Regions from separate parts of the Bradyrhizobium algeriense genome, predicted to be linked through region 1. Evidence: predicted binding sites of a transcription regulator. Region 1 holds the regulator's gene; each other region holds the start of a gene.

The links. Region 1 encodes LexA, which represses DNA repair genes until DNA is damaged. Its sites were predicted from a motif close to TGTTCNNNNTGTGTTCNG; they were not measured.
Region 2: a site for LexA is predicted at 1,303-1,320, ahead of ruvC (crossover junction endodeoxyribonuclease RuvC). Genes of this name have one in related genera too.
Region 3: a site for LexA is predicted at 2,134-2,151, ahead of V1286_RS34570 (YifB family Mg chelatase-like AAA ATPase). Genes of this name have one in related genera too.

The regions. Positions count from the first base shown of each region.
Region 1 covers NZ_JAZHRV010000001.1:3,395,563-3,398,974, forward strand. Annotated here, with positions in the region: gene V1286_RS16735 (molybdopterin molybdotransferase MoeA) at 1-1,135, shown strand, start outside; gene lexA (transcriptional repressor LexA) at 1,347-2,048, shown strand; gene V1286_RS16745 (hypothetical protein) at 2,273-2,701, shown strand; gene V1286_RS16750 (hypothetical protein) at 2,787-3,023, shown strand; gene V1286_RS16755 (ComEC/Rec2 family competence protein) at 3,129-3,412, opposite strand, start outside.
Region 2 covers NZ_JAZHRV010000001.1:238,566-241,977, forward strand. Annotated here, with positions in the region: gene V1286_RS01135 (YebC/PmpR family DNA-binding transcriptional regulator) at 145-891, shown strand; gene ruvC (crossover junction endodeoxyribonuclease RuvC) at 1,351-1,878, shown strand; gene ruvA (Holliday junction branch migration protein RuvA) at 1,875-2,492, shown strand; gene V1286_RS01150 (hypothetical protein) at 2,489-2,983, shown strand; partial or broken gene V1286_RS01155 (Holliday junction branch migration protein RuvA) at 3,031-3,099, shown strand; gene V1286_RS01160 (hypothetical protein) at 3,165-3,412, shown strand, end outside.
Region 3 covers NZ_JAZHRV010000001.1:7,192,954-7,196,365, reverse strand. Annotated here, with positions in the region: gene V1286_RS34570 (YifB family Mg chelatase-like AAA ATPase) at 544-2,082, opposite strand; gene V1286_RS34565 (hypothetical protein) at 2,232-2,414, opposite strand; gene V1286_RS34560 (MBL fold metallo-hydrolase) at 2,662-3,412, opposite strand, start outside.

The DNA of each region.
Region 1 (3,412 bases):
GCTCGACGATGCCTGGCATCGCGTGCTGGCGCGCGACGTCGCGGCACGGCGCACGCAGCCGCCGCAGGCGATGTCGGCGATGGACGGCTATGCGGTGCGCGCGGCCGATGCCGCCGATCTTTCGGTGCGGCTGAAGGTGATCGGCGAGGTCGCCGCCGGCCGCCCGTTCGAGCGGAAGGTAGGCCAAGGCGAAGCGATGAGGATCTTCACCGGCGGCGTGATCCCTGACGGCGCTGATGCCGTCATCATCCAGGAAGACACGGCCATCGACGGCGATCACATCGCCATCACCGAAGCCGCCGTTCGAGGGCGGCATATCCGCCCCGCCGGCGTCGATTTCCGTGAGGGCGATGTGCTGCTCACGCGCGGGCGCCGCCTCACCGACCGCGATTTGTCACTCGCCGCCGGCATGAACTATCCGGAGCTTGCGGTGCACCGCCGCCCGAAAGTCGCAGTGCTCGCCACCGGCGACGAGCTGGTGATGCCGGGCGCTACCCCCGGCCCAGGCCAGATCGTCTATTCCAACGGCTACGGGATCCGAGCACTGGCGCGGGCGGCGGGCGCCGAGGTCGTCGATCTCGGGATCGCCGCCGATACGGTCGATGCCACCGCGCAAGGCATCCGCCGTGCGCGCGAGGCAAACGCGGATATCCTGATCACCATGGGCGGCGCCTCGGTCGGCGACCACGACCTCGTCAAGCGGTCGCTGGAGGCCGAGGGGACGGCCATGATGTTCTGGCGCATCGCGATGCGGCCGGGCAAGCCGATGATGCACGGCAGGCTGGGCACGATGCGGGTGATCGGCCTGCCCGGCAATCCCGTCTCCTCCTATGTCTGCGGCTTCCTGTTTCTGGTGCCGTTGATTCGTGCATTATCGGGCCGCGACGCCGTCCATCATCGGCGCGAAAGCGCCCTGCTGGGCCACGATCTCGCTGCCAACGACCAGCGTGAAGACTATCTTCGGGCCCGCCTCGAAGCGCGCGAAGACGGCACGCTGATCGCGGTGCCGGTCAGTCACCAGGACTCATCGCTATTGGGGAATCTCGCTGCGGCACGGGCACTTGTGATACGTCCGCCGTTCGCGCCGGCTGCCGCGAAGGGTTCGCGTTGCGAGCTGCTCCGGCTGCCGGAATGACGCCTGAACGGCGCCTTTGAGGGTGTCTTCAGCCGAAGCCGCAATGCGTTCACCTGAAATTAAGTGGTTGCGGAACACATATCGAACATATAGTGTCCGTTCATGATTTGTTTCGACTGCTAGTGTCTATGGTTGGGAGTTTTGGGGACTCCCGCGATGGACCCTGGAGATTCGGGACCGAAAGACTGTACCAACCGGGGGAATGCTCGCGATGCTTACGCGCAAACAGTATGAACTTCTGCGTTTCATCAATGAACGGCTGAAGGAAGCCGGCGTACCGCCCTCCTTCGACGAGATGAAGGATGCGCTCGATCTGCGCTCGAAATCCGGAATTCACCGCCTCATTACGGCGCTGGAGGAGCGCGGCTTCATCCGCCGCCTGCCCAACCGCGCCCGCGCCATCGAAGTCATCAAGCTGCCGGAGCTGGCTGCCGCCGGCAACGGCCGCCGCGGCTTCACGCCGAGCGTCATCGAAGGCACGCTCGGCAAACGCCCCGTAAGCGCGCCGGCCAGCGAGGACGACGGCAACCGCCCGGTCGCCGTGCCCGTGATGGGCCGGATCGCCGCCGGTACGCCGATCGAGGCGCTGCAGACCCGCAGCCACACCATCAGCGTGCCGCCCGACATGCTCGGCTCCGGCGAGCATTACGCGCTCGAAGTGCGCGGCGATTCCATGGTGGACGCCGGCATTCTCGACGGCGACATGGCACTGATCCAGCGCAACGAAACCGCCGACACCGGCGACATCGTGGTGGCGCTGATCGACGAGGAGGAAGCCACGCTAAAACGCTTCCGCCGCCGTGGCGCCTCGATCGCGCTGGAGCCCGCCAACGCTGCCTATGAAGTGCGCATCCTGCCGCCGAACCGGGTCCGGATTCAGGGCAAGCTGATCGGTCTGTACCGGAAGTATTGAATGGTCGGGTTACCGACAGGACTGCGACGGCCCCGGCCTTCGGCCGAGGTTTTTTGTGGGGCGTGGGGAACTAACCTGCGTTATCGCGTTTGTGATTTAAGCGCAGTGCGTCCGTCGCAGAAATGCCCAGAAACAAGAAAAGGCTCTGCGCCAAGTCTACTCTGATAGAGGCCTGTGCCTCCTTCAAGACACGGGTCAGCTATCTCAAATGAGGGAGCCATCCGATGTGTGACTATAGCCTGCATGCTGTGGCAACGCGACCGGCCCAGGTCGGCGAGACGCTGATCACCACCACATTCCGCGGTACATCGACCCGCGGCTTTGCGTCGGAACGCGAGCCCGCAGTGGCGGTCTGCATGCTTCCCGGCACCGAACTGGCGTTCACCGAGGACGTCAGATACGACAACCGATGGATCTGGACGCGAACCACCGACTGGCGGGTCGGCAAGTTCAACCAGATTGAACCCGAAGTGTCCGATCGCCATCATGACGCGATCGAATTTCCTGACGGAAGCCATGTGCTGGTGACGCAGCTTTGCGAAGGCCAGCGCGCGACCGTGCTGCAATTGCCGGTGACCGAGGGCGAACGGTCGGCGAAGGCAAAGGAAGCGGTGACGGAGGCGCCTCGGGCCGGATCCATCGTGACCGGATAAACGACGCACATGCGATCCGCCGGTTTCAGGCCGGCGGATCGTGGTGATATGGTTTTGTGAGAAACTGGGCGCCGAGGGGCAGTCGGTGGTCAACAAGGTTACATGGCAAAAAGCCGGTCGCGTCACGGAGCCCGGACGGTACATGTTCCGGTACGGCTGGCTGACTATCACGGCCGAAGATCTCGCGATCTGGCGGCAATTCCCCGAGGCGTCGTTCACGCTGGTCAACCTGCCGTCGACCCCCGACGCGCCGGAGGAATTCCACCTCGGCGCATTCGAAATACCGGCCACTCCCTCAAGTCCCCCGCTCGACGAGCACTGAAATTCATCTAGAGCCCTGGGGTTAGATTTTTTGATTTGACGCGTTTTCTTGACGCGAACCGGTCTCCTCCCCGGATCAAGTCCGGGGCAGGCTTTCGCTGGAGCTCTACTCCTCCGCCTGAAGGTCGGCCTCGGCCGGCGTGGCGTCGACCGCGCGCGGCACGACGCGTGGCGCAAGCACGGTGGCGTCTGCCTCGCTCTCGTCGGCGATGGCCGGCGACCACGGGCGATCGATCCCCCTGGGTTTTGCCGCCTCGACGACAAATCCCTCACGGCCTCGCCGCAACGCCATCGCGCCCTGCCGCCGCAGCCGGTCGGCATCGATGACCGAAGCCGCGCATGAAGCGGGCACCTGCCGCAGCGTCACAATGAGCGCCGCGCGCTCGCAAT
Region 2 (3,412 bases), 3.2 Mb from region 1:
TGGTTAACAACTGCCTGACATTCCGGCAGGCGGCAGTACTTACATACCCTCATGGGTTCGCAAATCTTTGATTTCGGCCGATTAGCGGCCTATAAGGCCGCGCTTCACCCGCATCCCTCCCGGACGAATCCAAGAGACCCCTGCATGGCCGGCCATTCCCAGTTCAAGAACATCATGCATCGCAAGGGCAAGCAGGATGCCCAGAAGTCGAAACTGTTCGGCAAGTTGGCGCGGGAAATCACGGTGGCGGCCAAATTGGGGACCCCGGACCCGGCCATGAATCCGCGGCTGCGCGCGGCCGTGATCGCGGCACGCCAGGAGAACATGCCGAAGGACAATATCGAGCGCGCCATCAAGAAGGCGACCGGCGGCGACAGCGAGAGCTACGACGAAATCCGCTACGAGGGCTACGGCCCCGGCGGCGTCGCCGTGATCGTCGAGGCGCTGACCGACAACCGCAACCGCACCGCCTCAGATGTCCGCACCTTCTTCACCAAGTCCGGCGGCAATCTCGGCGAAACCGGCTCGGTTGCTTTCATGTTCGATCGCACCGGCGTCATCGAATATAACGCCAGCAAAGCTTCCGACGACGCGATGCTGGATGCCGCGATCGAGGCCGGCGCCGACGACGTGGTCTCCAGCGAAAGCGGCCACGAGATCTACGCCTCGCAGGAAACCTTTCGCGAGGTTGCGAAGGCGCTGGAAGCGAAGTTCGGCGAAGCCCGCAAGGCGGCGCTGACCTGGAAGCCGCAGAACACGGTCGCGGTCGACGACGAGACTGGCGAGAAGCTGTTGAAGCTGATGGACCTGTTGAACGAGCACGACGATGTCCAGAACGTCTACGCCAATTTCGAGATTTCCGACGCGCTGGTCGCGAAGATGGGCGGGTGACCGCGTGATCTATCAATCATGGCACGGCGGCAAAGAACTTTCGCCCAACAGAGGCCGCCAACTGAGGCGGCCTTACTTTTTTGGGAGGAGCCCCAAGACCATCCACTGAACAGGAAAGAGCGGAAAGAACAGGGCGCCCCAGAGGAACCAAGCGCGTGTAGAGCGCCCCTTCTCTGCCGCGTATTTGGCAGTGAAGCGTCCGCTCAAGAACGCTACGGTGAGAACGGGAATCGTGATGAAAACGACCCAGGAGAACATGACGGCTCCTATCGATGCTTCTCTTTGAGCATATAGGATTGGGCTCACGGACGCGACAGAGACAATTCGGACCAAAATCGAATTGGGACGCTCCGAAACTCTACTTGGGACACTTGGGGTTAAATACGGACAGTACGGTTTCGCGGGGATTTCCGTTCTCTTTATGTTTCGTTCACCCGGCTCTGGCGTTATCACTACGCCATGACACCCCCACCGATTCGCCAACCCGTCCGGATCATCGGCATCGACCCCGGCCTGCGCCGCACCGGCTGGGGCGTGATCGAGACCGAGGGCAACCGTCTCGTCTTCATTGGCTGCGGTTCGGTGGAGCCGCCGGACAATCTGCCGCTGGCCAGCCGCCTGCTGGCGATCCATGAGGGGCTCGCCACAATCCTCGGCGATTTCAGGCCGGCGGAAGCGGCGGTCGAACAAACCTTTGTCAACAAGGACGGCGTCGCCACGCTGAAACTCGGCCAGGCGCGCGGGGTCGCCATGCTGGCGCCCGCGATGTTCGGCATATCGGTTGCGGAATATGCGCCCAACCAGGTCAAGAAGACCGTGGTCGGCGCCGGCCACGCCGACAAGAACCAGATCGCGGTGATGCTGAAAATATTGCTGCCGAAGGCCGAGCCGAAATCCGCCGACGCCGCCGACGCGCTGGCGATTGCCATCACGCATGCGCATCACCGCCAGGGCGTGGCGCTGCGGCTCAAGGTGGCGAACCTATGATAGGCAAGCTCAAAGGCCTGATCGATTCCTACGGCGAGGATTACGTGATCCTCGACGTCGGCGGCGTCGGCTATCAGGTGCATTGCTCGTCGCGCACGCTGCAGGCGCTGCCGTCGCCCGGCGATGCCGCGTTGCTGTCGATCGAGACGTACGTGCGCGAGGATCAGATAAAACTGTTCGGCTTCCGCACCGATACCGAGCGCGAATGGTTTCGCCTGCTGCAGACCGTGCAGGGCGTCGGCGCCAAGGTAGCACTCGCGGTGCTGTCGACTTTGCCGCCGGCCGAACTCGCCAATGCGATCGCACTGCGCGACAAGGCTGCGGTGTCGCGCACGCCCGGGGTCGGTCCGAAAGTCGCCGAACGCATCGTCTCTGAATTGAAGGACAAGGCGCCGGCGTTTGCCAATGTCGATCCGACCGTGGTGCATCTTGCTGGCGCGATCGACAACGACCGCGCGCCGCGTCCGGTGACGGATGCGATCTCGGCGCTGGTCAATCTCGGCTACGGCCCGCCGCAAGCGGCGGCCGCCATCGCCGCCGCCTCGCGCAGTGCGGGTGAGAACGCGGAGACGGCGCAGCTTATTCGGTTGGGGCTGAAGGAGCTCGCGAAGTGAGCGACGCGGCGGACAATGTGAGCGATGCGGTGGGGTTTACGCCGAAGACGGCGCTGGTGTTCCTGATCTTTCTCGCAGCCGGCCCGCCGCTCGGCTTCCTGTTGATATGGGCAACGGGAATGATGTTCGGGTATGGCCAGCCTGCCGCAAGCTACGGTCTCTCGGCTTATTTGTGGACGTTCGGCTTCTTTGCGATCGCTTCCTATATTGCCGGCGGTGCGCAGGCGCTGTTTCTGGCCTTCGTGGCTTCGATTGCCCAGGCCGTATCGCGAACCGGATTGGTGCCCTTCCGCCCGGTCTTTCTTGGATCGCTGTTCGTAACCGTGGCATACGCCGTCTTCGTGATGGTAAAAAGCGCGAGTCCGCCGGCCTGGGAAAGGTTGTCGATATTCCTCGTCCTGCATGTCGGCAGCACGATATGGTGCTGGCTGATCTGTAACACGGTGCTGTGGCCGTTTCGCCGCCGCTCAGACCAGCAGGTTCTGGCATGAACGCAATGCTACGCCTGAGCGCCGTTCCGACGATGTCGGCGACACAGCACAGCGCGGGAGAGAATGCCGAGACCGCGCAACTGATCCGGCTAGGCTTGAAGGAATTGGCGAAGTGAGTGTGGATGCCGTAGGGTGGGCAAAGCGACTTGTCCGCCGTAGCTCAACGAGCGAAGGCGGAAGCGTGCCCACCATTCAGTGGCGCAACCGGATAGACGGTGGGCACGGCGCAAAAGCGCGCCTTTGCCCACCCTACGATCTCAAAGGAGCCGGCGAAGTGAGCGGAGCCACATTCTTCCGTGATGAAGCGGGAATGCTGTCGCCGTTCTGGCGTTCCGTGCTCATTGTCGCGATTTTTCTACTGGTCTGGCCGCCCATCTTCGGCAACGTGGGTTGGTGGATGAAGTTTGACCACGGCCCACTGCTCCTTGT
Region 3 (3,412 bases), 3.8 Mb from region 1:
CTCGCAATGACGGTTGGATACAGTTTCGCGATCTCGCGGCGCATTGCGTCCGAGGTTTGCATCTTCGTTTGCCCTCTTCGAAATCAGAGGGCGCAGGGAAGACCGGGTGCTTGCTGCACCCGCGGTCTCGCGTGCGATTTGCGCAAACAAAACTGCACACGAGCATACAGGGCAGCGGGAACACTCCGGCCTTCCCTGCGCAATGGCTTTACGGCTTACTTCGTGCTCTTCCCGGAGAACGGCTCTTTTGCCTCCGTCGCCCCCGAGAAGCTTCGCTTCTCTTGGACTTAGCGCCAGCACCGCGGCGCCCGAACCACACGACTTCACCGTACGCGTCAGCCACACACGTCAGTCGCAGCTCTCGCGTCCATCGCATCTCACCGCGCGTTCGTGACGATGGCCAACGCGCCTCATCCGCCGTGAGACGGGCGGAGTTATGGGACTGATTTGGCCTGCGGCGGAAGCAGAATATTTTTGCGCGAAGGGCTGGACGACCCAAATCACCTTGATGCGCCTTGCAAATTTCGGCTGAGCGCGCAGCGCTTAAGCCGCCCGTCTCAAATCCTCGGCCAGCGCGCGATACGACAACGCCTCCGCCAAATGAATCCGGCCGATCTTTTCCGCGCCGTCGAGATCGGCGAGCGTGCGGGCGACGCGCAGCACGCGGTGATAGCCGCGGGCGGTGAGCTTCATGGTCTCGGCGGCGTCGCGCAAAAGCTTTTGCCCCTGCGCATCCGGCTGCGCAATCGCTTCGAGCAGCGAAGCCGGCGCTTCGGCGTTGGTGCGGATATGCGGCAGGCCGGCCGCCGCATAGCGCGCGAGCTGGAGGTCGCGGGCGGCCGCCACGCGGGCGGCGACTTCCGCGGAGCCTTCGGAAGGCGGCGGCAGTATCAGGTCGGCGGCGGTCACCGCCGGCACCTCGATGCGCAGGTCGATGCGGTCCATCAGCGGACCGGAGATCCGCATCTGGTAATCTGCGGTGCAGCGCTCGACCGGGGCGCGCCTGCAGGAATAGCCGGGTTCATAGGCATGGCCGCAGCGGCACGGGTTCATCGCCGCGACTAGCATGAAGCGCGCAGGGTAGGTGACGCGGTGATTGGCGCGGGACACTGAGACTTCGCCGTTCTCCAGCGGTTGGCGCAGCGAGTCCAATACGCGCGCGTCGAATTCCGGCAATTCATCGAGGAACAGCACGCCCTGATGCGAAAGCGAAATCTCGCCGGGCTTGGCGCGCATGCCGCCGCCGGTGAGCGCCGCCATGCTGGCGGAATGATGGGGCGCGCGAAACGGCCGCCGCGCGGTCAGCGCGCCGTCGCGGATTTCGCCGGCGACGGAGGCGATCATCGAGACTTCCAGCAGTTCGGATGGCGACAGCGGCGGCAGGATCGACGGCAGCCGCGCCGCCAGCATCGATTTGCCGGCGCCGGGCGAGCCGATCATCAGCAGATGATGCCCGCCGGCCGCCGCGATCTCCAGCGCGCGTTTGGCGCTTTCCTGGCCCTTGATGTCGCGCAAATCGAGATGCGTCGCCTCCGGCTCGTGCACTTTCGGCTGCGGGCGCGACAGCACCTGCGTTCCTTTAAAATGGTTGGCGATCTGGATCAGCGATTTTGCCGCGATGATCTGGATATCGGGGCTCGCCCAGGCGGCCTCCGTGCCGCACGCCGCCGGACAGATCAAGCCTTCCTCGCGCGCATTCGCCCCGATCGCGGCCGGCAATACACCGGCGACGGGCGCGATCGAGCCATCGAGCCCGAGCTCGCCGAGTACGGTAAAGCCGTTGAGTGCATCCGGCGGGATCGCGCCGATCGCTGCCATCAGGCCGAGCGCGATCGGCAGATCGTAATGGCTACCTTCCTTCGGCAGATCGGCCGGCGCGAGGTTGACGATAATCCGGCGCGCCGGCAGCGCCAGCCCCGAGGCGATCAGCGCCGAGCGCACCCGTTCCCGCGCCTCCGACACCGCCTTGTCCGGAAGACCCACGATCGCAAACGCCGGCAAGCCGGGCGCGACCTGCACCTGCACGTCGACTGCCCGGGCCTCGATCCCCTCAAACGCTACGGTAGAAACCCGCGCAACCATGCCTGCCCCTTGTTCCACAATCGAAGGTAGCGGGGAACCTTGGGGAAAGTCAAGAACATTAAGGGAACATAGGCGCAAAGGCGCGCAAACGCGTCCTGCACCAACAGACCGGCCGCCGGATCGCTGAGGCACCGTCGCCTCGCTCCAGCCTAGCGCTCCGTTCGCATATACGGGTTCTGCTCTGACGCAAGCTTCAGCGCCGGATCATCGGCGAGAATGCGCGCCTCCGGGGTCTCCGCAGGCCTCACGTTCTGCGGGTGACCCCACAAGCTCCACACTCCCAGCCCCACGACGAGCATGCCAGCGCCAATAGCCACGAAGTCTTTGGTCATTTGCTGGGCCTCCATACCGGCTGCCAAGCTGTCGAGACGCGAGCTTCATCCTCGTTCAGGAAAGACCAATTTCGGTGGTCCGCGATTGTTCCTAAGATATGCCCGTTCGATAAATACCTCCGCTCTCCAGGGGCGTTACGGCATGATTCGCTGACCAAGACTTACGCCAGACGGAGGTCGGTCCCTAGCGCTGCAAGGCGGCTTCCGGGGCGGGCCAAACCGGCCGCCCCGGAGTATAGGCGTTGCTTCAGAGCTGCATGTTCATCGGTTCGGGATAATACCGGAAGCCGTCGCCGTTCTTGGCAACGTGGCCGTAGCCCGGCCAGGCGAAGTGATAGGACATCACCGGGATCTTCTGGGCGGCGAGCATGTCCAGCATCTTAACGCGCGAGGCTGCCGCCTGCTTCGGATCGCTGTCGTAGGAGAATTCCATCCGCGGCTTCTCCAACAGCAGCACGGCGTGGTGCGAGAGGTCGCCGAGGAAGCAGAAGGATTTGCCCTTTGAGCTCACCATGAAGATGGTGTGGCCAACGGTGTGGCCGGGGGCCGAGAGCGCGGTGACGCCGGGCAAAAATTCCTGGTTGTCCTTGATGAACACGATGCGGTCGCGCACCGGCATCAGGTTCTTGCGGGCGTGGAGGATGAAGTCCTTCAGCGGGCTGCCGAGCTTGCCCTCATCGGTCCAGAAATCGAAATCGCTCTGGGCGATGTAGACCTGCGCATTCGGGAATAGCGGCTTGTCGTCGGCGCCGACGAGGCCGCCGATGTGGTCGATATGCGCGTGCGAGCACACGACGGCGTCGATGTCGGAGGCCTTGATGCCGGCTGCCGCCATGCTCTTCTGCTGCTGGCCGGTGGTCGGGCCGAACGCCTTCGAGGTGCCCATGCCGGTGTCGAACAGGATCAGCTTGTCGCCGGTGTTCACGATCGGCGAGTTCTGCTCCAGCACGACATTGTCGGGGTTGAGGAAGTTGTCGGCGAGCATCTTCTTCACTTCC